One region of the Nocardioides sp. HB32 genome, then DNA from elsewhere that is predicted to be linked to it. Evidence: predicted binding sites of a transcription regulator. Region 1 holds the regulator's gene; the other holds the start of a gene.

The links. The regulator LexA, encoded in region 1, represses DNA repair genes until DNA is damaged. The targets are predictions, from matches to a motif close to TCGAACANNTGTTCGA.
Region 2: ACVW2K_RS06555 (alpha-ketoglutarate-dependent dioxygenase AlkB) is a predicted target of LexA. The motif match lies at 9,393-9,408, and genes of this name have one in related genera.

The regions. Positions count from the first base shown of each region.
Region 1 covers NZ_JBSSBS010000001.1:4,345,890-4,360,973, forward strand. Annotated here, with positions in the region: gene ACVW2K_RS21795 (DUF3427 domain-containing protein) at 1-2,247, shown strand, start outside; gene ACVW2K_RS21800 (vitamin B12-dependent ribonucleotide reductase) at 2,347-5,235, opposite strand; gene nrdR (transcriptional regulator NrdR) at 5,358-5,834, opposite strand; gene ACVW2K_RS21810 (SigB/SigF/SigG family RNA polymerase sigma factor) at 6,344-7,126, shown strand; gene ACVW2K_RS21815 (ATP-binding protein) at 7,130-7,987, opposite strand; gene ACVW2K_RS21820 (hypothetical protein) at 8,034-8,387, shown strand; gene ACVW2K_RS21825 (hypothetical protein) at 8,395-8,799, opposite strand; gene ACVW2K_RS21830 (LysM peptidoglycan-binding domain-containing protein) at 8,936-9,325, opposite strand; gene lexA (transcriptional repressor LexA) at 9,587-10,315, shown strand; gene ACVW2K_RS21840 (phosphatase PAP2 family protein) at 10,414-11,244, shown strand; gene ACVW2K_RS21845 (MXAN_6640 family putative metalloprotease) at 11,249-12,739, shown strand; gene ACVW2K_RS21850 (ATP-dependent DNA helicase) at 12,711-14,672, opposite strand; gene ACVW2K_RS21855 (sugar phosphate isomerase/epimerase family protein) at 14,740-15,084, opposite strand, start outside.
Region 2 covers NZ_JBSSBS010000001.1:1,284,482-1,299,565, forward strand. Annotated here, with positions in the region: gene ACVW2K_RS06510 (xanthine dehydrogenase family protein molybdopterin-binding subunit) at 1-1,080, shown strand, start outside; gene ACVW2K_RS06515 (FAD binding domain-containing protein) at 1,077-1,934, shown strand; gene ACVW2K_RS06520 (SRPBCC family protein) at 1,934-2,638, shown strand; gene ACVW2K_RS06525 (MFS transporter) at 2,619-3,956, opposite strand; gene ACVW2K_RS06530 (DUF2207 domain-containing protein) at 4,040-5,788, shown strand; gene ACVW2K_RS06535 (LemA family protein) at 5,824-6,387, shown strand; gene ACVW2K_RS06540 (iron-containing redox enzyme family protein) at 6,539-7,498, shown strand; gene ACVW2K_RS06545 (CDGSH iron-sulfur domain-containing protein) at 7,495-7,713, shown strand; gene ACVW2K_RS06550 (methyltransferase) at 7,706-8,332, opposite strand; gene ACVW2K_RS06555 (alpha-ketoglutarate-dependent dioxygenase AlkB) at 8,758-9,372, opposite strand; gene ACVW2K_RS06560 (ABC transporter ATP-binding protein) at 9,487-10,254, shown strand; gene ACVW2K_RS06565 (ABC transporter permease) at 10,251-12,818, shown strand; gene ACVW2K_RS06570 (GntR family transcriptional regulator) at 12,911-13,615, shown strand; gene ACVW2K_RS06575 (hypothetical protein) at 13,620-13,964, opposite strand; gene ACVW2K_RS06580 (copper homeostasis protein CutC) at 14,049-14,759, shown strand; gene ACVW2K_RS06585 (DUF4031 domain-containing protein) at 14,756-15,019, shown strand; gene ACVW2K_RS06590 (HD domain-containing protein) at 15,066-15,084, opposite strand, start outside.

The sequences.
Region 1 (15,084 bases):
CTCGACGATGCACTCCTCGAGGCGAGTGGTCGCAAGCAGCACGACCGGGTCACGCTCACGCTTTCGGGGCTGGAGGTTCGCCCGTACAGCTACCAACAGAAGATGTTGGATGACCTCGATGTCGAGCGAACGATCCGCGATCGGCACCGCAACCTCGTCGTGGCTGCGACCGGGACGGGCAAGACGGTCGTCGCGGCTCTCGACTACCGGCGCCTGGCGCGTGACTCGGCAGGCCCCCGGCCGACGCTCCTGTTCGTTGCGCACCGTTCCGAGATCCTCGAGCAGTCGCGCCGCACCTACCGCGAGGTGCTGGCGGATGGGAACTTCGGAGAAGCGTGGTACGGCGGCACACGGCCAGAGCGTGGTGACCATCTTTTCGCCAGCGTGCAGTCGCTCAACTCGTACGGAATCCATCAGATCCCGGCTGATGCGTTCGACATCGTCGTGATCGACGAATTCCACCATGCCCAAGCGCCTACGTACCGGCGGATCATCAATCATCTGACCCCGCGCGAACTCTTGGGGTTGACGGCGACCCCCGAGCGGGCGGATGGCACTGATGTTCGGGACTTCTTCGATGGCCGGATCGCCACCGAGCTGCGCCTATGGGACGCCCTCGAATCGGACCTTCTTTGCCCATTCCACTACTTCGCGGTGGCCGACAACACGGACCTCTCGGCGGTCACCTGGCGTCGCGGGCGGTACGACGACGCCGAGTTGGAACGGATCTACACCGGGAATGCCGCGCGCGCAGCAATCGTCTTGCGCGAGCTCAGCGACAAGGTAGCCGACCTGTCGTCGATCCGTGCCTTGGGTTTTTGCGTGAGCGTCGCTCACGCGCACTACATGGCAAAGGTCTTCAACGATGCGGGGATTCCCTCTGTGGCTGTGAGCGGCGAGACCGCCCCGACGGCACGACAACAGGCGTTGAGCGATCTGCGGGGTCGCCGCGTCAATGTTGTCTTTGCAGTCGATCTCTTCAACGAGGGCCTGGACATCCCTGACATCGATACCGTCTTGTTCCTGCGTCCCACCGAGAGCGCGACGGTGTTCCTCCAACAGTTCGGCCGCGGCCTTCGGCGTACGACCGAGAAGGCAGTCCTCACCGCCTTTGACTTCGTCGGGCACCATCACGTCGAGTTCCGATGGGACGCCAAGTTGCGGGCTCTGACCGGACGCGCTCGAGGTGAGCTGATCAAAGACGTCGAGGAAGGCTTCCCGTTCCTGCCGTCTGGGTGCCAGGTCATCCTGGACCGAACCTCGCAGGAGCTCATCCTCGAGAACGTCAAGGCTCAGGTCACCAGGCGCTGGCCCCAGGTGGTTCAGGAGTTGCGATCCATGGGCGACACCACGCTGCCGGAGTTTCTCGACCGCTCCGGTTTGCCACTCTCCGAGGTGCTCCGACAGGGGCAGAAGTCGTGGACGCAGCTCCGCGTTGACGCGGGACTGCCCATTCGAGTGCGTGGCGAGAACGCCATCAACCTCACCAAACGCGGGCGGGCTCTCGCGCACGTCGACGACCCCGACCGGGCCGCCGCGTACATCCGCCTGCTTGCCGACAATGCAGCGCGGTACGCGGATCTGAATGAGGTCGATCGGCGGTACGCGCGCATGTTGTTCTTCTCGCTCTGGCCCGACGGCGGCGGCTTCTCGTCGTACAACGCCGGTCTGGAGGCCTTACGACAAGAAGAAGCGGTGCGCGACGAGCTCGCCCTGGTGATTGGCCTCGGTCTCGATGCCGCCGATCACGTGACGAGCCCACTGGCAGGCACCCTCAGCAGCTATCCGTTGCGCGTCCACGGTCGCTACCAGCGTGAAGAGATCCTGGCAGCCGTCGACTACGCCACGCTCGACCGCAAGCCGACGAGCATGATGCAAGGCGTCGCCTACGCTCCCGCAGCGAACGCCGACCTCCTCATGGCCACCCTCAAGAAGTCAGAGGCCGACTACTCCCCCACCACGATGTACCGCGACTACCCGATCAGCCCGACCCTGTTCCACTGGGAGTCCCAGAACGCCACCACTGTTGCGTCGCCAACTGGGCGGCGGTATCTCGATGGCACGAGCAACATCCTGCTCTTCGTCCGCGACACCCACCAAGACCCGTTTGGCACCGCGCCGTACGAGTTCCTCGGCCCCGCTACCTACGCCGGCCACCAAGGAGAGCGACCTATCGCGATCACCTGGAAGCTGGCACACCCCATGCCTGTCGACCTCTTCCAAGCCGCCGCGGTGGCGGTGCAGTAGGCCGTGCGAGGAAGACCCTGCCTCTGGGGCTCCGATCATCGATAAACAGACGGGCTCGCCACCTTCCGGTGACGAGCCCGACGTTCGTGCGTTGACGAATCAGCTGCAGCCGCTGGTGCTGCCGCAGCCCTCGCAGACGTAGCAGGAGCCGGCGGGCCGCATCTTGGTGCCGCAGGTGAAGCAGAGCGGGCTGTCGACCGCGTGGCCGGTGATCTGCTCGAGGAGCTCCGCCGAGGTGTGGGCGGTCCCCGCGGGCTTGGCGGGGACCTCGCGGGCCTCGGAGCCGTGGGTGTCCTTGGTCTCGACAGTCTCCGCCTCGACCGTGTCGACGAGCTCGACGACCGGGGCCTCGATCAGCTCGGCCGGGGACCCGGTCTCCTCGACGGGCTCGTAGGAGCCGGTCTCGAGGTAGCGCTGGCGCTCCTCGGCGGAGTAGATGCCGAGGGCGGAGCGCTTCTCGTAGTCGAGGTAGTCCAGGGCCAGGCGGCGGAAGATGTAGTCCATGATCGACTGGCTCATCCGCACGTCCGGGTCGTCGGTGAGACCGGCGGGCTCGAAGCGCAGGTTGGTGAACTTCGAGACGTAGGTCTCCAGCGGAACGCCGTACTGCAGGCCGATGCTGACCGCGATCGAGAACGCGTCCATCACGCCGGCCAGGGTCGAGCCCTGCTTGCCGAGTTTGAGGAAGATCTCCCCGAGCTCGCCGTCCTCGTGCGCGCCCGAGGTCATGTAGCCCTCGGCGCCGCCCACGGTGAAGGAGGTGGTGCGCGAGACGCGGGACTTCGGGAGCCGCTTGCGGGTCGGGGCGTAGACGATCTTCTCCACCACCTTGGTCGCGGCGTCGTCGGCCGCGGCCGCCGCGTCGGCAGCGTCCTTCTTGGCCTTGCCGCCACCATCGGCGAGCGGCTGGCCCACCTTGCAGTTGTCGCGGTAGATCGCGGTCGCCTTGAGGCCGAGCTTCCAGGACTGGAGGTAGACCTCCTCGATCTCCTCGACGGTCGCCGACTCCGGCAGGTTGACCGTCTTCGAGATCGCGCCGGACAGGAACGGCTGCGCCGCCGCCATCATCCGCACGTGGCCCATCGGCTTCAGCGAGCGGGCACCCATCGCGGTGTCGAAGACCTCGTAGTGCTCGGTCTTCAGGCCCGGCGCGTCGATCACGTGGCCGTGCTCGGCGATGTAGGCGACGATCGCCTCGACCTGCTCGGGCTGGTAGCCCATCTTCCTCAGGGCCCGCGGGATCGTCTGGTTGACGATCTGCATCGAGCCGCCGCCGACCAGCTTCTTGAACTTGACCAGCGAGAAGTCCGGCTCGATGCCGGTCGTGTCGCAGTCCATCATGAAGCCGATGGTGCCGGTCGGCGCGAGCACCGAGGCCTGCGCGTTGCGGAAGCCGTTGGTCTCCCCGAGCGCGACCACGTCCGCCCAGGCCTGGGTGGCCAGCTTGTGCACCTGGTTGTCGGCGATGCCGAGGGTGCGGACGGTGTCGTTCGCGGCCTGGTGCTTGCGCATCACCCGCTTGTGCGCCTCGGCGTTGCGGGCGTAGCCGGCGTACGGGCCGACGACGCCGGCGAGCTCCGCCGAGCGCTTGTACGACGTACCGGTCATCAGCGAGGTGATCGTGGCCGCCATCGCCCGGCCGCCGTCGGAGTCGTAGCCGAGGCCCATCGCCATCAGCAGCGCGCCGAGGTTGGCGTAGCCGATGCCGAGCTGGCGGTAGTCGACGGTGGTCTTGCCGATCGCCTCGGTCGGGAAGTCGGCGAAGCAGATCGAGATGTCCATCGCGGTGATGATCAGCTCGACGGCCTGCGCGAACAGCTCGGCGTCGAAGGTGTCGTCGTCCTTGAGGAACTTGAGCAGGTTCAGCGACGCCAGGTTGCACGAGGAGTTGTCCAGCGACATGTACTCCGAGCACGGGTTCGACGCGGTGATCCGGCCGGTCTCGGGGTTGGTGTGCCAGTCGTTGATGGTGTCGTCGTACTGGAGGCCCGGGTCGGCGCACTCCCACGCGGCGGTCGCGATCTTGCGGAACAGCTCGCGGGCGTCGACGCGCTCGATGACCTCGCCGGTCTTGCGGGCCCGCAGCCCGAAGTCGGTGCCGTCCTCGACCGCGCGCATGAACTCGTCGCTGACCCGGACCGAGTTGTTGGCGTTCTGGTACTGGACCGAGGTGATGTCGGCGCCACCGAGGTCCATGTCGAACCCGGCGTCGCGAAGCGCGCGGATCTTGTCCTCCTCGCGCGCCTTGGTCTGCACGAACTCCTCGATGTCCGGGTGGTCGACGTCGAGGACGACCATCTTCGCGGCGCGACGGGTGGCGCCACCGGACTTGATGGTGCCGGCCGAGGCGTCGGCACCGCGCATGAAGGAGACCGGGCCGCTCGCCGTACCGCCGGAGGAGAGCAGCTCCTTGGAGGAGCGGATCCGGGAGAGGTTCAGGCCGGCGCCGGAGCCGCCCTTGAAGATGAAGCCCTCTTCCTTGTACCAGTTCAGGATCGAGTCCATCGAGTCGTCGACGGAGAGGATGAAACAGGCGGAGACCTGCTGCGGCGACGGGGTGCCGACGTTGAACCAGACCGGGGAGTTGAAGGAGAAGTACTGGTGGGCGAGCAGCCAGGTGAGCTCGTGCTCGAACGTCTCGGCGTCGGCCGCGCTCGCGAAGTAGCCGTGGTCGACGCCGGCCTTCGTGTAGGTCTTCACGACCCGGTCGATGATCTGCTTCAGGCTCCACTCGCGGACGTCGGTGCCGACCGCACCGCGGAAGTACTTGGTCGTGACGATGGTCGAGGCGTTGACCGACCAGAAGTCGGGGAACTCCACGCCGCGCTGCTCGAAGACCGTCTCACCGGTCTTCCAGTTCGTCTGCACGACGTCGCGGCGCTCCCAGGTGATCTCGTCGTACGGGTGCACCCCTTCCGTGCTGAAGACACGCTCGATCTTCAGGCCTGCGCCCGTCTGCGCGGCCTTCCCGCTCACCGTCTCGGTCATCCCTCTTGGTCCCGTCTCTCGAGGTTGCTGTTCCATCATTGCTGCTGCCACCGACAGTCGATGGCGACGTTGGTGCGCCCGGCGCATGCAGCTTCCCCACTACACACGCCGGGCGGTCTGGGTCACCCGCTCGAGGCGGGTGCAGGGGCGAGGTCGCGCTCGGCCCTCAGGACGGCGATCTCGTCCTCGAAGTCGTCAGCGGACTCGAAGGCGCGGTAGACCGACGCGAACCGCAGGTAGGCGACCTCGTCGAGGCGGCGCAGCGGGCCGAGGATCGCCAGGCCCACCTCGTGGGCCGGGATCTCCGCCGTACCGGCGAGCCGCAGCGCGTCCTCGACCTCCTGGCCGAGGCAGGCCAGCTGGTCCTCGGTGACCGGGCGGCCCTTGCACGCCTTGCGGACGCCGGCGATGGCCTTGTCCCGGGTGAACGGCTCGGTGGCGCCGGAGCGCTTGAGCACGGTCATCTGCATCATCTCGACGGTCGTGAACCGGCGCTCGCAGGCCGAGCAGGTACGCCGGCGGCGGATCGAGCCGCCGTCCTCGGCGACGCGGGAGTCGAGGACCCGGGTGTCGGTGTTGCGGCAGTACGGACAGTGCATCCCGGTCCTCCTCTCTCGCTGGTTCGGTGTGGCTCGTCGGGTTGTGCTCGTCGCCGGTACCCGGGCGTGCCACGAAGACCCTCGACGAGGGTGCGGCGCCTGTGGATATCGGGGGTCTCACTGTGTACAACAAGCAGTCACGCTGTGGGCTTCCACCTCTGAGCTGTGCACTAGATGTGGATAACTACATTGTTGTAACTACTAGATGTTGGGGTAACCGTACGCCCGGACCCGGGGGCGCGCAAGCAGAACCGGAGAAGTTCCTCACGGAGGTCCGCCCGGTCCCGTAAAGCCGCAGGTCAGGCCCGCTTTCGGCGCCGGAAATCGGTCCGCGGAGAGGGCGTGTCGCGGCCCTGCTCCCGGCCTTGGCGAGCGGCTCCACCACGGGCCGCCGGGCTCCGGTCGCGAAGGTCCACCCGAACGGGTGGTTTCTGCCTCAACCAGATACGGAAGGTGTTCTGAGGCGGCCAGAACGGCCGCAGCACCACCGCATCAGAGAGGCTCCTTCGTTGACTGCGTCAGCTGTACTCACCGAGGCCCCCGAGAGTCGCTCCGAGGCCACCGCCCGCCTGATCGCCGACCGTGCCACCGCTGGCCCGGCCCGGCGCAGCGCCATCGAGGACGAGATCGTCCGCCTGAACATGCCGCTCGCTCGCGACCTGTCGCGCCGCTTCCGCGGCCGCGGCATCGCCGACGAGGACCTCGAGCAGGTCGCGTACGTCGGCCTGGTCAAGGCCGTCCGCGGCTTCAAGCACGACCAGGGCAGCGAGTTCATCAGCTTCGCCGTCCCGACCATCCGCGGCGAGATCCGCCGGCACTTCCGCGACCTCGGCTGGACCGTGCGGCCGCCGCGGTCGATCCAGGAGACCCAGCAGAAGATCGCCGGCTGCGAGGGCGAGCTGTACCAGCAGCTGGGCCGCGCGCCCCGCCCGAGCGAGATCGCCGCGCACCTGGGCCTCGAGCTCGAGCAGGTCATCGACGCGCTCGGCGCCAACGGCTGCTTCGCACCGGCGTCCCTGGACACCCCGAGCATGGCCGACGGCGAGGAGACGGTGGGTGCCCGGCTGGGCGGCATCGACCCCGAGTTCGACCTGGCGGAGGCCCGTGCCACCCTCGCTCCCTTGCTGGCGAAGCTGTCGCGCCGCGAGCAGCTGATCGTGGAGATGCGGTTCTTCCGGGGCTGTACCCAGGCCGAGATCGGCGAGGAGATCGGCGTCAGCCAGATGCACGTTTCGCGGCTGCTGGCCCGCCTGGTCGCCCGGCTCCGCGCCGAGCTGACGGTCGCGGCCTAGGCATCACGCGTACGCCGGGGCGCCGACCTCGAGGGAGAACCACGACGTCGTCCCGGCGTCGTCGTGGTCGGCGCCCCACCGGTCGGCGAGCGCGGCGACGAGCTGGAGGCCGCGGCCGAACACCCGGAGCGGGTCCTCGTCGTCGACGAGCGCCACGCCCGTGTCGGCGCCGTGGTCGCGCACCTGCACGTCGAGCACGCCTGCGGCCAGGCTGACCGTCAGCACCGAGCCGGTCCCGGCATGGATCACGGCGTTCGTCACCAGCTCGGACACGCAGAGCTCGGCGGTGTCGGCGACGTCGCGCCTGACCTGCCACGCCGTCAGCAGGCCGCGCAGGAACTGCCGCGCGCGGCCCGCCGCCCGCGGGTCGTCCTCGAGCCGCAGGGTCGCGCGCTGGGTGAGGTCGTCATGGGCCACGGCCGAGCGGACCCGGCGTACCGACTCCGCGATCCGGTGCGCGACCGCATCGAGCAGCCCGCGCTGGGGGGCGTCGAACGCCTGCTCGACGTCGAAGTAGAGGACCACCCCGCCGATCGGTGAGTGCCGGCCGGGCAGCGGCAGCGCCGCGAGCGCGACCGTGCCGTCGGCCCGCTGCCGCTCGACGACGCCCGCGAACTGCGCGCGCAGCCCGTCCAGGTGGTCGAGGAGCGGTCGGCCGGTGCGCACCACGGTGGTCAGCGGTACGTCGTCGTAGGCGTCGATGTGGCACCACGCGCCGCCGTCGCTGGAGCGGAACCGCAGCCGGCGGCCGCCACCCTCGCTGAGCGCGATGGCGGCACGCCGCACGCCGGGGATGCCGACCAGCTCCCGCAGCGCGGCGCTCGCGACGGAGTCGACGGAGTCGACCGGGTCGTGCACCACCCCCCAAGGCTAAGACACCTCAGGCCCCATCGGGGAGGATGGCCTCGTGGCATCGGGGACGGGCAGCAAGCACGCGGGCTCGCGCCGCGGCGCGCGCCCGAAGCGCTCCTTCCAGCCGATGCTGCTCCTGCTCGCGCTCGGCATCACCGCGTGCATCGTCGCGTGGGGATACCTCGTGTACGCCGCGATCGACTTCGGCTCCACCGCCCGCGACGGCGACTCGGTCGCGTGGTGGTTCCTCGCGCTCGCATCCGTCGGCGCGGTCGCCTGCCTGTTCGTCGGGCTGATGCTCGTGGCGCGGGTGCTGCGCCGGCTCGGCATCACCCGCGGTCCCGAGCCGAGGATGACGGGCGAGCCGGAGGAGCCGCGCCCGATCGGCGGCCGACGGGCGGCGCGCTAGCGACCGGTCACCGGTCGGCGAGCCGGCGCACGAACTTCAACCCCGACCAGGTGTCGTCGATCGCGGCGACCTTCACGTCGACGAACCCCAGCCGCAGCCCGAGGTCGCGCACCAGGCCCTCGTCCAGGTCGCTCGCGATGCCGAGGGCCCGCTGCGCGGCCTTCTTCGGCCAGCACACCCAGACCATGCCGGCGGTGCTGGTCCGCTCGAGCAGGACCGGCAGCCGGCCCGCGAGGCCGGCCAGCGTGGTGTGGAAGGTCAGTGTCACGTCGGCCACGGCCGGGAGCCGGCGTACGACGTGCGCGCCGGGGACGTCGAGCGCCAGGTCGTCCGGCGCCCCGTCGAGGAACAGCGTGTGACCGGCGCGGATCCCGAGCTTGCGCTCCAGCGGAGTGCCCGAGTAGCCGGCCATGGCCCGACGGTAGGGCCTGCGCCGCGGACGCCGCGAGGGGCGGGACCACAGCGTGGTCCCGCCCCTCGTCTTCCCCGGTTTCGCCGGCCGGGGTCGAAGCGACCGGCGAAAGTCTCTGTCCAGCGTCAACCGGACCTCAGCCCAGCGGCACGACCAGCTTCTGGCCGGCGGAGACCATGCCCGAGTCGAGCGCGTTGAGCTTCTCGATCCTGTCCACCATCGCCCGCACGTCCCCGTCGTCGGCGAGGCCCGCCGCGATGTCCCAGAGGGTGTCGCCGGTGCCGACCAGGACGACCCTGGTGGGCTCGGGGGTGCCCGCCTCGCCGGTGCCCACGGCACCGGAGGCGAGCACGAGCCCGACGGCGAGGACCGCGAGCAGGGCGACGACGAGCACGACGAGGCGGCCCCGACGGGTCAGCCGCACGCTGCCGTGCCGGCCCGAGCTGGGCTGGAACGAGCTGGGCTGGGACGAGCTGGGCTGGAACGAGCTGGGGCGGAACGTGGGGGTTGCGGTCATCGTGCTCATCGAAGGCTCCTGGCTGGACGGCTGGGGGAAGTGGCCTGACACCAGTTCTAGAGGCGGCCACCGACAGTCCTCGCGGACCGGTCTGGACCGGACTCTCGATCAGGTGTTCGATCGAACGTGTGTACGACGGTAGAGCAGGTGTTCGAACGACACAAGCAGCGACACGAACATTTGTTCGAACGCTTTTCCGTCCGCACCCGGGCGACACGCCGTTCGAACAGATGTTTGAACCCGGACGGTCCGGAGGACTACCGTCAGGCCATGGCCACCCAGAAGAAGGCGTCTCCCACAGTCAGCGAGCTCCCCGACGGACCGCCGGACGCGACGGGCCTGACCCCGCGCCAGCAGCGCGTGCTCGCGCACATCAAGGACTGCATCGAGAAGCGCGGCTACCCGCCCTCGATGCGGGAGATCGGGGAGGCGGTCGGCCTGACCAGCTCCTCCAGCGTGGCCCACCAGCTGAAGGTGCTCGAGGAGAAGGGCTTCCTCAAGCGCGACCCGAACCGGCCCCGGGCGCTCGAGGTCTTCCTCCCCGAGGTGATGGCGGCTCGCCGCTCGATGTCGAGCGCGGAGGAGACCGCGTTCGACGAGACCGGGGTGGGCGACGCGGCCCCGGCGCCGGCGTACGTGCCCGTGGTCGGCCGGATCGCCGCGGGTGGCCCGATCCTGGCCGAGGAGCGCGTCGAGGACGTGTTCCCGCTACCGAAGCAGCTCGTCGGCGACGGGCAGCTGTTCCTGCTGGAGGTGAGCGGAGACTCGATGATCGACGCGGCCATCTGCAGCGGCGACTACGTCGTCATCCGGCAGCAGCCGACCGCGGAGAACGGCGAGATCGTGGCCGCGATGATCGACGGCGAGGCCACGGTCAAGACCTTCCAGCGCAAGGACGGAAATGTGTGGCTCCTGCCGCACAACGCCGCCTACGATCCTATTGACGGCACTCACGCCACTATTCTCGGTAAAGTGACAGCGGTGCTGCGCCGGGTCTGACACTCCGGACTAGACGGGGAAATACCTGAGCAGACCCTGGTGTTGATTCCGGGTAGTACCCGGATGCGGCGGGAGGATGCATGAACGACGCTGGTGCTGTGACGACGGCACCTGCGTACGCCCACCACCGGACGATGCCCCGGTGGATCCGGGCCATCCTCGAGCTCGTGCTGATCGTCGGGCTCTGGGCTCTCTACAGCCTGGCCCGGCTGCTCGCGGACACCAACATGGATCCCGCGCTGCACCGCGCCAACGAGCTGCTCCACCTCGAGACCCTGATGGGCATCCGGTGGGAGGGTCCGCTCAACCAGCTCTTCACCGACTACCGGTTGGTCGGGCTGGTCGGCAGCTACTGGTACGCCACCCTCCACTACGTCGTCACCGGCGCGGTCCTGATCTGGCTGTGGCGCCTCGGCGCGGACCGCTACGGCCCGGCCCGCCGCGCCCTCGTCATCGGCACGCTGCTCGGCCTGCTCGCCTACATCTCGATGCCGACCGCTCCCCCGCGCTTCCTGGCCGGGTACGTCGACGTGCTGAGCCTGCACTCCGCCGACGGCTGGTGGGGCGCGGACGCCTCCGCACCGCGCGGACTCGGCGGGCTCACCAACGAGCTCGCGGCGTTCCCCTCGCTGCACGCCGGCTGGTCGCTGTGGGTCGCGCTCGCGCTGCAGATCTACGCGACGCGCTACTGGGTGCGCGCGCTGGGCTGGCTGTACGCGCTCGGCACCGCGATCGTGATCGTCGGCACCGGCAACCACTGGGTGATCGACGCGGTCGTCGGCTGGATGGTCATCCTGGTCGGGTGGGCACTCGCCGAGGCGATCGGCCGGATCCCGCTGCACCGGCGCTGGCAACGACCACCCGCCGGCGAGCCCGTCGAGCTCGAGCACGCCTCCGTTGGGGATTCTCAGGCACGTGCGGTTGAGTAGGCGCGTGCTCCGACGCCCCCTCGCCGTCCTGGTCGCCGCCACGCTCCCCCTCCTCCCCCTGGTCGCCGCCCCGGCGTACGCCGGTGAGCCCGACCCGGTCGCTCCGGCCCACCGGCTGCTGAGCAGCCCGCTCGCCGCACGGGCGCTCGCGGCGGCGGAGCACCCGGACGGCAGCCGTGACCAGACCCTGGTACTGCGCGACCTGCGGACCCACCGCGACGAGCTCGGCGCGACCGACCGGGCTCGGGCCGACGCGCTGCTGCAGCGGCCCGGCGGCGGCCAGTCCGAGTGCTTCACGACCGTCTGCGTGCACTGGTACTCCTCCGGCCCCGACCGCTCGACCCAGACCTACGTCGACAAGGTCGCCCGCACCGCCCAGTCGGTGCTGAAGGCGTACGCCGCCGCCGGCTACCGCGCGCCCGAGCCGGACGGCAGCCTCGGCGGCAACGCGCTGCTCGACATCTACCTCGCGGACCTCGGCAGCCAGGGGCTGTACGGCTACTGCGACAGTGACCGCACGCCGACGGACCCGGGCCCGTACGACGCGCCGGCGTACTGCGCCTTCGACAACGACTACGCCGAGTTCCCGAGCCACACGCCGCTGGAGAACCTCCAGGTGACCGCGGCGCACGAGCTCTTCCACGCCGTCCAGTTCGCCTACGACTACGACGAGGACACGTGGTTCATGGAGGCGACGGCGACCTGGGCCGAGGACGAGCTCTACGACGGCGTCAACGACAACCTCCAGTACCTCGCCGAGAGCCCGCTGTCGCAGCCGGCCAGCTCGATGGACCACTTCGAGGACTACGGCGTGCTGCAGTACGGCGACTGGATCTTCTTCCGCTACCTCACCGAGCGCTATGCGAACGCCGAGGGCGGGCTCCCGACGATCATCCGCGACATGTGGGGGCTGGCCGACGGCGCCAAGGGCGGGCCGAACCAGTACTCGATCCAGGCGGTCTCGGGCGCCCTCGGCGACCGCGGCACCAGCCTCCGCGCCGTGTGGGCCGACTTCGCCGACGCGAACCGCCGGCCGGGGACGTCGTACGACGAGGGCCGCGCGAACCACTACCCGACGGGCAACCTCGGCGGCCGGGTCGCCCTCACCGGCAGCGCCCGCGACTCCGGCTGGAAGACCCGGCGCGTCGACCACCTCGCGGCGAGCACGGTGCGGTTCAGTCGCGCGCCCGGGATGCGGGCCAGCTCGCTGAGGCTCAGGCTCGACCTGCCGGCGACCACCCGGGGCTCCGGTGCGGTGGCGACCGTCTACCGCACCACCGGCCGGCCGACCACGGGACCGATCCGGCTCGACGCGGCCGGCAACGCCACCGCCAGCGTCGACTTCGGCCACGGCGTCAAGTACGTCGAGGTGACCCTCGCGAACGCCGGCACCGACTACGACTGCTGGCGGCGTACGGACACCGGCTACTCCTGCCAGGGCAAGCCGCTCGACGACGACCTGGCGCTCAGGGTGCGGGCGAAGGCGCTGCGCTGAGGTCCAGGGCGGTGGCCGAGAGCCGCGCCAGCGCCTGACGGGCGACGCCCGGGTCGGTCGTCGTCCACATCGGCGGCAGGCTGGCCTTGAGGAACCCGCCGTACCGCGCGGTCGCGAGCCGCGGGTCCAGGACGGCGACCACACCGCGGTCGGTGTGGGTCCGGATCAACCGGCCCGAGCCCTGTGCGAGCAGCAGCGCGGCGTGCGTCGCGGCGACCTGCATGAAGCCGTTGCCGCCGGCGTCGTCCGCGGCCTTCTGGCGCGCGCTGAGCAGCGGGTCGTCCGGGCGCGGGAACGGGATCCGGTCGATGAGCACCAGCTGGCAGGTGTCGCCCGGGACGTCCAGGCCCTGCCAGAGCGACAGGGTGCCGAACAGGCAGGTGTGCGGGTCGCCGACGAACTGCGCCGCGAGCTCGGGCAGCTGCGCGTCGCCCTGTGCGAGCGTGGTCAGGTGCGGCAGCCGCTCGCGGACGACCACCGCCGCCGCCTCGGCCGCGCGCCGGCTCGAGAACAGGCCGAGGGTGCGGCCGTTCGCCGCGTCCACGAGGTCGACGATCTCGTCGAGCTGGGCTGCGCCCAGGCCGTCGCGCCCCGGCGGCGGCAGGTGCCGGGCGACGTACAGGATCGCCTGCCGGCCGTAGTCGAACGGGCTGCCGACGTCGAGGCCGCGCCACGGCATCTCCTGGTCGTCCGGCCGCAGCCCGAAGCTGGTCGCCACGGTGCCGAAGTCACCGCCGAGCCGCAGCGTCGCGGAGGTGAACACCACGGTCTTGTCGGTCAGCAGCTTCTGGCGCATCGGCCCCCAGACCTGGAGCGGCGCGACGCAGAGCCGCGGCGGCATCCGCTCGGTGCCCTCGCTCATCCAGAGCACGTCGGAGTCGAGGTCGGCGGCCATCCGCTCGGCGGTCGCGAACACCTCCTGCACGGCGCCCTTGGCCTGCTGCCTGCCGGCGTCAGCGTCGTCGCTGCCCTTGGGGTAGGCCGACAGGCACGCGCGGGCCGCGTCGCGGACCAGCACCAACGCGTCGCCGAGGTCCTGGGGGATCCGGTCGAACCGGCCGGGACGCACTTCGTTGATCGCCTGGCGGAGCGCGTCCGCCGCGTCGGCGAGGTCGTCGGCCTCGGAGCCGTCGACGTGCCGCTGGCTGCGCCGGGCGGCCCGCTCGACCTCGGCGGCCCACAGCTCGTCGGTCGCCGCCTGGGTCACCCGGGTGGTCAGCTCGTGCGCCTCGTCGATCACCACGACGTCGTACTCGGGGATCATCGGCACGCCCTCGATGGCGTCGATCGCGAGCAGGCTGTGGTTGGTGACGACCAGGTGGGAGCGGTGCGCCTTCTCCTTGGCGCGCTCGGCGAAGCACTCCTGGCCGAACGGGCACTTCGAGGCACCGAGGCACTCGCGGTGGTTGACGCTGACCTGGCGCCACTCCTTGTCGGTGTGCCGCGGGGCGTTGTCGCGCTCGCCGCTGCCGCCGCCCTCGGACTCCTGCTCGGCCCACGACCGCAGCTCGAGGACCTTCTTGCCGAGCGAGCCCTCGGGCAGCTCGACCAGCGCGCCCTGGTCGTCGGGCACGCCCTCGCGGATCCGGTGCAGGCAGGCGTAGTTGGAGCGGCCCTTGAGCACGGCGTACGACGTGTCGACGCCACTCTCACTGACCGCCTCGACCAGCCGCGGCAGGTCCCGCTCGACCAGCTGGTGCTGGAGGGCGAGCGTCGCGGTCGCGACCACGACCCGGTCGCCGTGCAGCAGGCTCGGGACCAGGTAGGCGAGTGACTTGCCGGTGCCGGTGCCGGCCTGGACGAGCAGGTGCTCGCCCTTCTCCATCGCGTCGGCCACGGCCTCGGCCATGGCCACCTGGCCCGCGCGCTCCTGGCCGCCGAGCGCCGCCACCGCGGTGCTCAGCAGCTCGGTCACGGACGGCGTCTCAGGCACCCGGAAACCCTAGCCGCGCCCGTGGACAGGGCGGCGGCGCCATCCCCAGCCACCGGTGGGCGGGCGGTCAGTCCTTCGTCGAGAACGCTGCGTCGAAGGCGGCCTCGGGGGCGTCGAAGGCGAGCCGGCGGACGAACTCGAGCGCCTCGGGAGCACCGACGAGGCGGTCCATGCCGGCGTCCTCCCACTCGACCGAGATCGGCCCGTCGTACCCGATGGTGTTGAGCATCCGGAAGCACTGCTCCCACGGGACGTCGCCGTGCCCGGTGGACACGAAGTCCCAGCCGCGGCGCGGGTCGGCCCACGGCAGGTGCGAGCCGAGGCGGCCGTTGCGGCCGTTGCCGGTCTGCCGCTTCGCGTCCTTGCAGTCGACGTGGTAGATCCGGTCCTGGAAGTCCCAGAGGAAGCCGAC
Region 2 (15,084 bases), 3.1 Mb from region 1:
TCCCGGGTCCTGGGCCAGCTCGACTACGGCGCCGGTGGCTGGGAGCACGCGGGCGTCCGGATGCTCGCCACCGGCAAGGTGGAGGTGGTGACCGGCGCCTCGGCGCACGGCCAGGGCCACGAGACGGCGTTCAGCCAGATCGTCGCCGACCGCCTCGGGGTCGCGTTCGAGGACGTCGAGATCCTGCACGGCGACACCCAGGTGGCGCCCAAGGGCATGGACACCTACGGGTCGCGGTCCCTGGTGGTCGGCGGCGAGGCGCTGGTCCGTGCCGCGGACAAGGTGATCGAGAAGGCGAAGCCGATCGCGGCGCACCTGCTCGAGGCATCGGCCGACGACCTCGAGTTCACCGGGGGCCGGTTCTCGGTCCGGGGCACGGACCAGGGGATGGCGATCGGCGAGGTCGCGCTGGCGACGTTCGCGGCGCACAACCTCCCGGACGGGGTCGAGCCGTCGCTGGACTCGGACGCGACGTACGACCCGGTGGCCTTCAACTTCCCGCACGGCACCCACCTGTGCGCCATGGAGGTCGACACCGAGACCGGCGAGCTGCGGATGCGCAAGTACGTCTGCTGCGACGACATCGGCAACATCATCAACCCGCTGATCGTGAGCGGGCAGGTGCACGGCGGGCTGGTCCAGGGCATCGCCCAGGCCCTCTGGGAGGAGGCGGTGTACGACGAGTCCGGCACGCTCGTGTCCGGCTCGTTCGTGGACTACCTGCTCCCGACCGCGGCCGACACGATCAGCTTCGACATCGACCACACGACCTCGCCCAGCCTGACCAACACGCTCGGCACCAAGGGCGTCGGCGAGGCGGGGACGATCGCCTCGACGCCGGCGGTGGTGAACGCGGTGGTCGACGCCGTACGCCACTTCGGGGTCAACGACATCCAGATGCCGTGCACGCCCGAGCGGGTGTGGCGGGCGATCAACGGGGCCGGTGCCGGTGGCTCGACGGAGGGTGCGGCGATGCCGCACTTCGGCGAAGCCGAAGCATCCGGCACGAGCGAGGGCGGCGGCGCGATGGGCAACCAGGAGCAACCGGGCACCTCGAGCACGGAAGGAGCGGGCGCATGATCCCCGTAGCGTTCGACTACGTGGCGCCGACCTCGGTCGAGGACGCGCTCGCGGCCCTGGCCCAGCACGGCGACGACGCCAAGATCATCGCCGGTGGGCAGAGCCTGCTGCCGGTGCTCCGGATGCGGCTGAACGCGCCCGAGATGATCATCGACCTCGGCAAGATCGAGTCGCTGCGCGGGGTGCGCGACGACGGCGACGCGATCGTGGTCGGCGCGATGACGCCGCACTCGGTCGTCGGGTCGGACCCGCTGGTCGCGGAGCACGCCGCGCTGGTCGCGAAGGCGATCGAGCACCTCGCGGACGCCCAGGTCCGGCACCGGGGGACCTTCGGCGGCGCACTGGCGCACGCCGACCCGGCCGGGGACCTCGGCGCACCGGCGCTGGCGCTCGGCGCGGAGTTCGTGATCCAGGGCGCGGGCGGCACCCGCACCGTGGCGGCCGACGACTTCTTCGTCGACCTGTTCGAGACCGCGATCGGCGAGGACGAGATCCTCACCGCGGTCCGGATCCCCAAGCGCACCGGCTGGGGCGCGCACTACGAGAAGTTCGTGCGGGTCGCCCACCAGTGGCCGATCGTCGCGGTCGCAGCGACCGTCCGGGTCGACGGAGGCAGCATCGCGGAGGCCCGGATCGGGCTCACGAACATGGGCTCCACACCGGTCCGGGCGCGGGCGGTGGAGGACGCGCTCGCCGGTCAGCCCGCGACCGAGGACGCCGTACGCGCGGCCGCCCAGCAGGCCGCGGAGGGCACCGACCCGCCGTCGGACCTGAACGGCGCCGCCGACTACCGCCGCCACCTCGCCCGGGTCCTCACCCGGCGCGCGGTGCTCGCGGCCGCCGGAGCCGCCTGATGGACCTGACCCACCGGTTCACCGTCCCGACGTCGGTCGACGAGACGTGGGCGCACTTCAACGACATCGCGTCGGTGGCGGAGTGCTTCCCCGGTGCCACCGTCACGTCGGTCGACGGGGACACGTTCGCGGGCTCGGTGAAGGTCAAGCTCGGCCCGATCGCCCTGGTCTACAACGGCTCCGGCACGTTCGTGGAGAAGGACGAGTCCGCGCACCGGTTCGTCGTCGAGGCCAAGGGCAAGGACAAGCGCGGCAACGGCACCGCGGGCGCCACGGTGACCCTGACGATGGCCGGGTCCGGGACGGCCACCGACGTCGAGGTCGTCACCGACCTGTCGATCACCGGGAAGCCCGCCCAGTTCGGCCGCGGCGTGATGCAGGACGTCTCCGACAAGCTCCTCGGCCAGTTCGTCGCCTGCCTCGAGCAGCGCCTCTCGGGTGCCCCCGGCGGCGTACTCCCTGGCGAAAATGCTCTCGAGACGCCCTCCGAACGACCGAATGGGCAGGGACTACCCGAGACACCGGCACCCAAGCACGTCGCGGAGGCGCCGGCGACCCCGCCACCGGCACCGGCGCAGGACGACTCTCTGGACCTCGGGGCGGCGGTGCTGCCGGTGCTCCTGAAGACGTACTGGAAGCAGGCGGCGGGCCTGCTGCTCGCGCTGGTGGTGCTGCGCTGGCTGGTCAGTCGGTCGCGGCGCTGATCGTCTTCGAGGACGGCGAGGACAGCTCGGCGGGGTCGTCGACGAGGCGCTTGCGCACGCCGTTCACCTCGGGCGTGAGCTGCGGCTCCAGGCGGAGGATCGCGATGGCGCCGCAGAGCAGGCAGCCCACGACCAGCGTCGCGATGTAGAGGGCGCCGAGGCCGTGGCCGACCATGAAGCCGGCGACCGGCGGCGCGATGATCGCGGCCAGCTGGAAGGTGCCGGAGCTGAGCGCGTTGTAACGGCCGCGCAGGTGGTCGGGGGCGAGCTCGTTGACGAGCGCCGGGATCGTCGGCTGCAGCAGCGTCTCGCCGAACGCGAACACCGACGCGCACGCGGCCACCAGCAGCGTCGCGCCCCAGGTGCCGGAGACCAGGCCGGTCGCCCCGAGCAGCAGCCAGGATCCCGCCCACACCACGCCCATCACCGCGATGACGCGGGTGCGCCGGCGTCCCTCGATGCGCTGCAGCACGAACAGCTGCAGCACCACGATGACGAGGGTGTTCGCCGCGAACGCCAGGCCGAGACCCCGGGTCGACACCTCGCCGACGGCGCGGGCGAAGGCGGGCATGCCGGCGTTCAGCTGGGAGTAGCCGACGTAGGAGGAGACGAAGCTCAGCAGCATCAGCGTGGCGACCGCCGGACGACGTGCGACCTCGAGGTAGCTCACCTTCGCGGGCGCCTGGCCCTGCGGGTGCTCGACCCGGCCGGCGACGTGCCGCAGTGGCACCGTCAGCAGGAACAGTGCCGGCAGGTAGGACACCGCGTCGGCGAGGTAGATCGCCTGGAACGTCGCCACCCGCTCGACGTCGACGAACAGCCCACCGAGGATGCCGCCGATCCCGATGCCGAGGTTGAGCAGCGTGAAGTTCACGCCGAAGTACCGCTGCCGCAGGTCGACGGGTACGACGGTCGCGACCAGGCTCTGGAAGCCGGGCCAGGTCACCCCGAACGCGGCGCCGGACAGCAGGAGCGCGAACGCGGCGGCGTACTCGGTGCCGGCGAACGCGAGCAGGGTGTTCGACACCACCTGCAGGACCAGCGCGCCCATCAGGATCCGGCGCGCGCCGAACCTGTCGATCGCGGAGCCGCCCGGCCCGACGATGAGGAACCCGACCAGCGGCGGCAGGCCGAGGAGCAGCCCGACGTGCCCCAGGTCGAACCCGCGCACCTCATGGAGGTAGACGACGTGGAACGGCAGCACGAGCCCGGTGCCGATGAACTCCAGGACCACCACCGAGAGCAGCAGCTTGCCCTCACGCGGCAGGTCGTGCCAGAACGAGGCGAGGGTGGGCCTGGTGGAGGTCGGAGCGCTCATCGTGTCCAGTCAAACAGGGGCCACCGACACCGAGCACGCGGTTTTCCGACGCCGCGAGCCGCCCCGGCCCTAGGCTCCGGCTCATGAAGCGAGTGGTGGCATACCTGGTCGGTCTCGCGGTGCTGCTGCTCCTGCTCTTCGCGCCGGCCGCGTTCTACACCTGGAACGACGAGGGCGCCAGCGACGAGGACACCACGATCACGTCGTACGTCGCGACCTTCGACGTCGACGACCAGGGAGACATGGACGTCGTCGAGACGCTCACGGTCGACTTCCCGTCCGGCAAGCACGGCATCTTCCGGTACTTCGACAAGACCTACCAGAACGACTCCCACCTGCGCTTCGTCCCGCACGACGTCGAGGTCACCATGGACGGCGGGGACGTGCCGACCGAGGAGACCACGGTCCGTCACGACCGCTACCTCAACGTGCGGATCGGCGACCCCGACGCCACGGTCTCGCCCGGCGAGCACGTCTACGAGATCAGCTACGCCATCGACGGGGTCCTCACCGAGGGCTCCGGCGGCCACCAGACGCAGTTCTACTGGAACCTCGTGCCCGGCGGCTGGTTGCAGACCATCGAGCAGGCCGACCTCACCGTCACCCTCCCCACCGCGGCCCAGGACGTGCAGTGCGCGGTCGGCGCCGGCCAGACCGGTGGTTGCCGGGCGAAGGGCGAGGGCACCGAGACCCTCCACGTGCAGACCGGCGCCCTGGACCCGAACACGCCGGTGACGGTCAAGGCCGGCCTGGACATGGCGACCCCGCCGCCCGGCACGAAGGTGCCGTGGACGCCCCGGTTCGACCAGGTGCTCAGCACCAGCGTCGTCGCGCTGCTGGCGGTGCTCGTCTTCTCGGTGCTGGCCGGCCTGCTCGGCTACGTGCTGGCCCGGCGCGCCCGCGAGCGGAACCCGCAGTTCCCACTGATGTACGCCCCGCCCGAGGGCGTCGGGCCTGCGCAGGCGGCCTACCTCGTCAGCGAGGACGTCGACTCCGAGCAGTACGTCGCCACGCTGCTGTATGCCGCGGAGAAGGGCGCCATCGACCTGAACCGGTCGAACGAGACCTGGACGATCACCGACAAGAACGGCGCGGACGGCTGGTCCGGCCTCGACCCGGTGACCGGCAGCGTCGCCCACCTGCTCGGCGGGCCCGGCGAGTCCTTCAGCGCCACCCCGAAGGACGTCACCGCGGGGAAGCGGCTGAAGACCGAGATCGAGGGCTTCGAGGAGAACACCCGGACCTGGGCGCGAAGCCAGGGCCTGATGGTCAAGAGCGGGCTGGGCGGGCGCGGCGGTCTCGTCCTCGGCGGCCTGCTCCTCGTCGTCGGCGCCATCGTCTGGTTCAACCCGTTCGAGATGACCCTGCTCGGGCTGATCCCCGGCCTGTTCGTGATCTTCGGCGCGAGCCTGGCGGCGACCGGCGCCGGCACCCGCCGCACCCGTGCCGGCCGGGAGGTCTGGTCGCGCGCCGGCGGCTTCCGCCGGATCCTGTCCACCCCGTCGGCCGAGGAGCGCTTCGACTTCGCGGCCCGCAAGGACCTCTACACGGCCTACATCCCGTGGGCGGTCGCCTTCGGCTGTGCTGACGAGTGGGCCGAGAAGTACCGGGTCGAGATGGGCTCGGAGCCACCGGTCCCGTCGTACTTCCCCGGCTACTACGGCGGCGCCGCGGTCGGCACCGCCGTATCGTCGATGGTCAGCGACTTCAACTCCACCGTCAGCTCCGCGATCTCCTCCTACGAAGCCACCCAGAAGTCGTCGTCGTCCGGCGGCGGCGGTGGGTTCTCCGGTGGTGGCGGAGGCGGCGGCGGGGGCGGCGGCTCCTGGTGACCACCCGGCTCGTCCCACCCATCTGAGAGGTTCACATGCTCATCGCCATCATCGTCATCGTCGTGCTGCTCGTCGCCGTGGTCGGCTTCGTCATCGCCGGCTTCAACAAGCTGCGCACCAGCGACATCGGCGCCCAGGAGGCGCTGGGCGGCATCGACGTCCAGCTGACCCGGCGCGCCGACCTGATCCCGAACCTGGTCGAGACCGTCAAGGGGTACGCCGCGCACGAGAAGGGCGTCTTCGAGGAGGTCACGGCCGCGCGGGCCGGTGTCCAGGCCGCCGCGAAGGGCGACGACGTCCCGGCCAAGGCCGCCGCCGACGCCCGGCTCCAGGGCGCTCTGGTCAACCTGAACGCGGTCGCGGAGAACTACCCCGACCTCAAGGCGAACCAGAACTTCCTCGAGCTGCAGAGCCAGCTGGCCGAGACCGAGAACCAGATCTCGTTCGCCCGCCAGTACTACAACGACGCCGTCGCGACGCTGAACAAGCTGACCCAGACGATCCCCTGGATGCTGTTCACCGGCATCGCCAACGTGCACAAGCGCGACTTCTACGAGGCACCCGCCGGGCAGGAGAACGCCCCGCAGGTGCAGTTCTGAGCCGGGCGCCAGGTCGAGTAGCCGCGCGCCCGACGAAGGAGGACGCGACCGGCGTACCGAGGCCGGGGGGGTCGACACGCTCGCTGGCGCTCGCTGCTCGACCGGCCAGTGTGCTGGGTGTGCCGGCCGCAGGGGTGGGTACTCCCGCGACATGCACCTGCCACACCCCCGCGGGCCGCTGACCGAGGAGCTCCTCGGTGCTCTCCGGTCCGGGACCGACGACTTCTACGCCGTGCTCGCGGCGGCGCCCACGGCGACCGGCGAGGACGCCGCGCTCGCGCTGTGGGTGCTGCACGAGCTGCACTACCGCGGCTTCGGGGAGGTCCCCGACCAGCTGGAGTGGGACCCGCAGCTGATCCGCGTGCGCCGGGTCCTCGAGCACGACCTCGAGAACCGGCTCCGGGACAGGTTCACCGCACCCGAGGGACTGTCCTTCGTGGAGGACGTCTTCGACTGGATCGACGGGCACGAGGGCCCCTCGCTGGCCCGGCACGTCCAGCGCGACGCCGACCGCGAGCAGGTGCTCGAGCTGTTTCGCCTCCGCTCGCTGTACCACCTCAAGGAGGCCGACCCGACCGCCTGGGTGGTGCCGCGCCTGGGGGTGCGCGCCAAGGCCGCGCTCATGGAGCTCCAGTACGACGAGTACGGCGCCGGCGACCCGAACCGCCTCCACCACCACCTGTTCGCCGAGGGGATGCGGGCGAGCGGCCTCGAGCCGGCGTACGACGCCTACCTGGACCTGGTGCCGCTCGAGGTGCTCGAGCAGAACAACACGCTGAGCATGTTCGGCCTGCACCGGCGCCTGCGCGGCTCCGCGCTCGGCCATCTCGCGGCGTTCGAGGCGACCAGCTCGCTGCCGTCGCGGCGGATGGCGCAGGGGCTGGAGCGGCTGGAGTTCCCGGCCGAGATGGTCGACTACTACGCCGAGCACGTCGAGGCGGACGCGGTGCACGAGCAGCTGGCCGTCCGGACGATCTGCGCCGCGCTGCTGGAGGACGAGCCGGAGCTCGAGGAGGACCTGTGGTTCGGAGCCTTCACCTGCCTCGACCTCGAGGACCGGTTCGCCCGGACGATGCTCGCCCGGTGGGGCGTGGAGGAGGAGGTCGCGTGAGCGCCGCGGGAACGCACTTCGAGCATCCGGACGTCGTGGTCTGCCCCGGCGGTCCGATGCTGCTGCGCGGGAAGCACACCATCGAGGACGCCGACGGCGTGCCCCACGAGACGACGAGGCCGGTCACGGCGGTCTGCCGGTGCGACCGGTCGGCGTCGTTCCCCTGGTGCGACGGCACCCACAGGGTGCTGCCGGCCAAGCTCCGACCTACGTGAGGTCGAGACGGACCAGCACGCCGCGGTCGCACCACCGGACCTCGGTGATCGTGAAGACGCCACCGCGCAGGCGGGCCCGGAGCGCGTCGACCTGCTCCACCGTGCCCAGCTGGAGGAGCAGCGTCCCGGAGGGTGCCAGGTGTCGGCGCGCGACCTCGACGCAGGACCACGCGACGTCCAGACCGTCCCTGCCGCCGTCGATCGCGACCACCGGGTCCTCCGGGTAGCGACCGACCTCCTCCCGTCGTACCCACGGCGGGTCCGCGACCACCAGCGCGAACCGCTCCGGGTCCTCGATCACCCGGTCCATCGGCCCCTCGCGCACCTCGACCCGGTCCGCGAGGCCGGCCTGCTCCGCGTTGTGCCGGGCCCACTCGCACGCGGCCGGGTTGAGGTCGACGCACACCAGCGGCCGGCCGGACCCGACGACGGTGAGCAGCCCGATCTGCCCGGCACCGGAGCACAGCTCGAGGACCGGGCCGGGTGGCGCGCTCGCGAGGATCTCCGCCGCCCACACCGACTGGGCCTCCGTCCACGGACGCGGCCGCAGCACGCGACCGTCGAACGCGATCCGGAGCGGACCGAAGCGCATCGTCTCCGCGGCGGAAAGGGTGGTCATGACCGGGTGGTACCCGCGTCGCGGAAAGTCACACGATGTCGCGGCATGGTCCTCGGTCGCGATCTGGCTGCTGCTCAGTCTCGATACGCCGGTCGCGAGCTCGTTCCTCGCTCGCGCGGCTACTCGACCTGGCTGCTGGCTCCCTGCCCTCGCAGGCTCGGGCCGGGGCAGCTCAGTCTCGATACGCCGGTCGCGAGCTCGTTCCTCGCTCGCGCGGCTACTCGACCTGGCTGCTGGCTCCCTGCCCTCGCAGGCTCGGGCCGGGGCAGCTCAGTCTCGATACGCCGGTCGCGAGCTCGTTCCTCGCTCGCGCGGCTACTCGACCTGGCTGCTGCATCCCAGCCCTCGCAGGCTCGGGCCGGGGCAGCTCAACTCGACCTGGCTGCTGGCTCCCTGCCCTCGCAGGCTCGGGCCGGGCAGCTCACTCAGGCCACGTGGATCGGACGGAACTGGACCGAGATCCGGGGCCCGGCGTGGGCGACCTTGGGCACCGCGTGCTCCCAGGTGCGCTGGCAGGAGCCGCCCATCACCAGCAGGTCGCCGTGCCCCATCTCGACGGAGATCGAGCCGCCGCCGAGCCGCGGCCGGAGCGCGAGCCGGCGCGGGTCGCCGAGGGAGACGATCGCGACCATCGTGTCCTGGGTCCGGCCGCGGCCGATCGTGTCGCCGTGCCAGGCGACGCTGTCGCGGCCGTCGCGGTAGTAGCAGCACCCGGCGGTCACGAACGGCTCGCCCAGCTCGGGCCGGTAGTACGCCGACAGGGCGCCCCGGGCCCGGCCGAGCGCGGGATGCGGGAGCGCCTCGCCGACGCCGTACGTGTGCAGCAGGCGGGGTACGTCGACCTCCCGGTCGTACATCTGCCGCCGCTCGGCCCGCCACGGGACGTCGCTGACGAGCGTGGCGAAGACCTCGTCCGCCTCGGGCAGCCAGGCCGGGCACACGTCGACCCAGGCGCCGCGCGTCAGGGTGCGGCGGGTGATCGCGTCGAACGTCGGTGCGTCGACGGCCGGTGCTTCGAACAGCGAGCCCTGGAAGTCCATGCATCGAGCATACGCCGCGATCGAACACGTGTTCGACCCCGTCAGGGTGAAATCAGGGACGGGACGGGACCATTTCCCGTGGCGCGGCGACCTGGTGCACGGGAGGCTTGCCCCATGACCGAGGCTCCCCCCAGCTCGCCGCCGGCCGCGCGCGTCCGCAACCTCACCAAGACCTACGGCACCGGGCAGGCGCTGGTCCGCGCGCTGGACGACGTGACGCTCGACCTCGCGGCCGGCGAGTTCACCGCCGTGATGGGACCGAGCGGGTCGGGCAAGTCCACGCTGATGCACTGCTGCGCTGCCCTCGACACCGCCGATGCCGGCCAGGTGTTCATCGGCGACCAGGACATCACCCGGCTCAAGGACAAGGCGCTGACCCGGCTGCGGCGCGACGAGATCGGCTTCGTGTTCCAGTCCTACAACCTGGTCCCGACCCTGACCGCCGAGGAGAACATCAAGCTCCCGATGGCGATCGCCGGGCGGCACCCCGACCACGCCTGGTACGACGCGGTCGTCGACACCGTGGGCCTCGCGGACCGGCTCAGCCACAAGCCGAGCGAGCTCTCCGGTGGCCAGCAGCAGCGGGTCGCGGTGGCCCGGGCGCTGGCGAGCCGGCCCCGGATCGTGTTCGCCGACGAGCCGACCGGCAACCTCGACTCCCGCTCCGGCGCGGAGGTCCTGGAGCTGCTGCGCCGCAGCGTCGTCGACCACGGGCAGACCATCGTGATGGTCACCCACGACCCGGTCGCGGCGGCGTACACCGACCGCGTGGTGTTCCTCGCCGACGGCCGTGTCGTCGATGAGCTGCGCAGCCCGACCCGCGAGCAGGTCCTCGACGTCATGAACCGGATGGCCGAGCGGGCGCCCGAGCCGACGGCATGATCCGCGCCGCCCTCAAGAGCCTGCTCGGGCGCAAGGTGCGCCTGCTGATGAGCACGTTCGCCATCGTGCTCGGCGTCGCGTTCGTCGCCGGCACGCTGATCTTCTCCGACACCCTGAACCGCAGCTTCACGGCGCTCTTCGCCTCCACGGTCGGCGACGTCGTGGTCCGCCCCGAGGGCGGTACGACGGCCGACGGTGCGCCGTCCAGCGTCACGCTCCCCGCCAGTCTCCTCGACAAGCTCCGCGACGTCCCGGGCGCGGCCCGGGTGGACGGCAACGTCAGCGCGATCGGCGTCTTCGTCGTCAGCGACGACGGCAAGGTGGTCAGCGGCTTCGGCCCACCGGCGATCGGCGGCAACTGGTCCGACGCGCCGGCCGGCCACGGGCTCGAGGGCCTCGAGATCGTCGACGGTCACGAGCCTCACGGGCGAGGGGAGGTGGTCCTGGACGAGCGGACCGCCGAGCGGGCCGGGTACGCCGTCGGCGACACCGTCACGATCATCCCGTCCACGACGTCCGTGCCGGAGCCCGGCGAGACCCTCCAGCCGCCGACCCGGCTGCAACCCACGCTGGTCGGCATCGCCGGGTTCCCCGGCGGCGGGTCGCTCAACGGCGCGACGTACGCCGCGTTCGACACCCGGACCGCGCAGGACCTGTTCCTGGGCGGGCAGGACGTCTACACCGACGCGTGGGTGACCGCCGGCGACGGCGTCAGCCAGGGCGACCTGCGGGACGCGGTCGCGGCCGAGCTGCCCGACGGCACCGAGGCCGTCACCGGGGACGACGCGGCCGACGAGTCCGCCTCCGACCTGCTGAAGGCGATCTCGTTCCTCACCACGTTCCTGCTGATCTTCGCCGGCATCTCGCTGGTGGTGGGCGCGTTCCTGATCGTCAACACGTTCTCGATCCTGGTCGCCCAGCGCAGCCGGGAGCTCGCGCTGCTCCGCGCCCTCGGCGCCTCGAAGCGGCAGGTCACCTGGTCGGTGCAGCTGGAGGCCTTCGTGCTCGGGGTCGTCGGCTCGACAGTCGGCCTCGGCCTCGGTGTCCTGCTCGCGATGGGCATCCGCGCCCTGTTCGCGAACTTCGGCCTCGACCTGTCCGGGCAGCCGCTGATCTTCGCGCCGCGCACGTTCCTCGCGGCGTACGCCGTCGGCATCGTGGTCACCATGGCCGCCGCGTGGCTCCCCGCGCGGCGCACCGCCCGGATCGCCCCGGTCCAGGCGCTCCGCGACGACGTGGCCCTCCCGGAGTCGTCGCTGCGCCGCCGGTTCGTCGCCGGCGCCGTGCTGGTGGCGCTCGGGCTGGGGTGCCTGTGGTTCGGCCTGTTCGGCGACCTCCCGCACGGCGGCTGGCAGACCGGCGGCGGCATCCTCGCGATCCTGCTCGGCGTCGCGGCGGCGAGCCCGGTGATCTCCCGGCCGTTCCTGGCCGTCGCCAGGGCGGTGTACGCCCGGCTGTTCGGCACCGTCGGCCACCTGGCGGGACAGAACGCCCTGCGCAACCCGCGGCGGACCGCCGCCACGGCCTCGGCCCTGATGATCGGCCTCGCGCTCGCCTGCACGATGGCGATCGTCGGCGACTCCGCCAAGGCCAGCGTGGACCGGTCGATCGAGGAGAACTTCGTCGGCGACTACGTCGTCAGCAACGTGATCGGCTCGGAGTTCACCCCGGCCATCGGCGACCAGATGGAACAGGTGGACGGCGTCCGGCGCGTGGTCCGCGAGCGGTTCAAGCAGGTCGAGCGGAACGGCGACCGGATGTCGGTGTCCGCGCTCGCCCCCGGCGACGTCGGCCCGCTCGAGCTCGACGTCAGCGACGGCGCGGCCGACGGGCTGGCCACCGGCTCGGTCCTGGTCCAGCGGTCCTGGGCCGACGACGAGGACCTCGGGGTCGGCGACCACGTCGACCTCGACGTGCCGGTCGGCGAGCGGACCTACCGGATCGCGGGGATCTTCGAGGACAACCCGATCGTGGTGGCGCCCGTGCTGATGACCCTCGACGACCTCAGCGCCGCCGGCTTCACCGAGAGCGACAACGTCCTCATCATCTTCACCGACCACTCGGCCGGCATCCAGGACCGGCTCGACGCGGTCGTCGCCGACCTGCCGGTCGTGACCGTCAAGAACCAGGCCGAGTTCGCCCAGGAGCAGCGGGAGCCGATCGACCAGTTCGTGCTGATGATCTTCGCCCTCCTCGGCCTGGCGCTGGTGATCGCGGTGCTCGGGATCGTCAACACGCTCGCGCTGTCGGTCATCGAGCGCACCCGGGAGGTCGGCCTGCTGCGCGCGATCGGCGTCAGTCGACGGCAGCTGCGCTGGATGATCACCCTCGAGTCGGTCGTGATCGCCGTCCTCGGAGCCGTCCTGGGGGTGCTGCTGGGCATCGGCTTCGGCGTCGCCCTCATGTACGCCGTGCGCGACCAGGGGCTCGAGGTGATCAGCGTCCCGTACGGGCAGCTGGCCGTCTTCCTGGCGCTGGCGGTGGTCATCGGGGTGCTCGCGGCGGTCTTCCCGGCGCGCCGGGCCGCGCGTCTCGACGTACTGAGGGCGATCGCGACCGACTGACCGCGGGCGGGGCCGCCGCGCCGGCGGTTTCGCCGATCCGGGGACGAAACCGGGCTAGGCCACCTACATTTCCCCCTGTGGACGAGTTGCTGGTGACTGAGGGGCGCGCGCTCAAGCACGTCCAGGTGCGCGAATACGTGCGCACTCTCGTCACGGGGGCGGCACCCGGTTCACCTGCACCCAGCGAGCGTGAGCTGGTGCACCGCTTCGGGGTCGCCCGCATGACCGTGAGACAAGCCATGGATGCCCTCGTCGTCGAGGGCCTTCTCGAGCGGATCCCGGGGAGGGGCACGTTCGTCGCCCGTCCGCGCCGGGCCGCGAGCCGGCTGACGAGCTACACCGAGGAGATGGCGCGCCGCGGCCTGCTGGGCGAGTCGCAGACCCTCCTGGCCCGCCGCGAGCAGGCCGGACCCGGTGTCGCCCGGGCGCTGAACGTGACCGAGGGTGACGCCGTCATCCACTGGCGGCGCCTGCGCCGTGCCGACGGCCAGCCGATGTGCGTGGAGGACGCCTACCTCAACGAGGTGCTGATCCCGGGCTTCCTGCAGAGCGGCATGCCGACCAGCCTGTACGACGCGCTCGAGTCGCGCGGCCTGCGGCCGACCTGGGCCGAGGACTCGGTGAACGCCGACGTCGCCGGCGACGAGGAGGCCAAGCTGCTCGAGATGGAGACGGGCGGCCCGGTGCTGCGGCACTCGCGTCGCGGGCTCTCGGGCGAGAAGGTCGTCGAGGTGTCGCGGACGGTGTACCGGGCGGACCGCTACACGATGTGGATCCAGGTGGGCTCGGAGGGATAGACCCTCACAGCCCGCCCAGGGGGGCGACGACGTCGCCGGTCTCCTCGCAGACCCACACCGGGTCGGGACCGCCGAGGTCGGGCTGGATGTACAGCGCGTGCACGGGGGCGCGGTCACCGCAGTCCAGGCACAGCGGCCAGCGGCCGACGGTCTCGAACAGGGCGTCCTGGACGTCCTGGGCGACCAGCCCGGCGACGTACTGCGCACCCTCCGGCCACTGCTCCGCCCACCACTTGCGCTGGGACACCGCGTCCTCGAGCGCCGACACCGCCGGAGCGGTCGCCTGTTGACGGGCCTGCAGGTCGGCCAGCACGCGGGCGCGCGCGTCGAACAGCAGGGTGTTGTCCATCCCCCCATCATGCCCCTCGCCGGAAAGGCGACCGGGCCAGCGCGGCTCCGTCCGTGGCCCGGCCGGCGGACCTACGATGCCCGCATGGACACCTCGCTCCTCGAGGTCGCCGTCCTGGACCCGCGTGACGTCCCCGGTGCGCAGGAGGGCGGCGCCGACCGGCTGCACCTCGCGACACCGGAGGGTATGTCGCCCGAGCCCGCGACCGTGTCGGCCGCCTGCCGCGAGACCGACCTCCCGGTCTTCGTGGTGCTGCGCCTGAACGACACCTGGAGCACCACCGGGGGCGAGCTCACCCGGCTGGTCGGGCTGGCCGAGGACTACCTGGGATCCGGCGCCACGGGCGTGTCCTTCGAGTTCCTGGACGCCGACCTCGAGGTGGACGCCGAGGTGTGCGGCTACCTCGCCGGCCAGCTGCCGAACGTCCCGTGGACCTTCGGCCGGGCCGTCGACGACACCCTCGACCTGCGCCGCTCCTGGCGCCGGCTCGCGGACCTGCCCGACCTGGTCGCGGTCTGCTCGGCGGGCTCGCCGCGCGGCCTGGAGGCGGGGTACGACGAGCTCCTCGCCCTGGTTGCCGGCGACCCCCTGGTGGCCCGCACCCTGATGCCCGGCGGCGGCCTGGTCGCCGAGCAGGTGCCGTGGTTCGTCCGGGCCGGCGTCCGCCAGTTCCGGCTCGAGCGCCAGGCGCGCACCGGCGCGTCGTACCGGTCCTACGTCGACGCCGGCCTGGTCCGCTCGTGGCGGCTGCTGCTCGACGACGCGACGGAGCGCGCGCAGCGCACTGCCGGATGATCTACATCGACCCGCCGAACGCCGCCGGGCACGGCCGGCTCTGGTCGCACCTGGCCAGCGACGTGTCGTACGACGAGCTGCACGCGTTCGCCCGCGTGATCGGCATCCCCGAGCGCGGCTTCGACCGCGACCACTACGACGTGCCCGCCGAGTGGTACGACCAGGTGGTGGCCGCCGGCGCCACCGCAATCTCGTCCCGGGAGCTGGTGCGGCTGCTCAGCGAGGCCGGCCTTCGGCGTCGCAAGACCGGTAGTCCCTGACGAAAATGTCGTTCGCAGGCCGGTTGGAGGACATTTCGGGCAGGGACTACCCGAGCAGCGCGCCG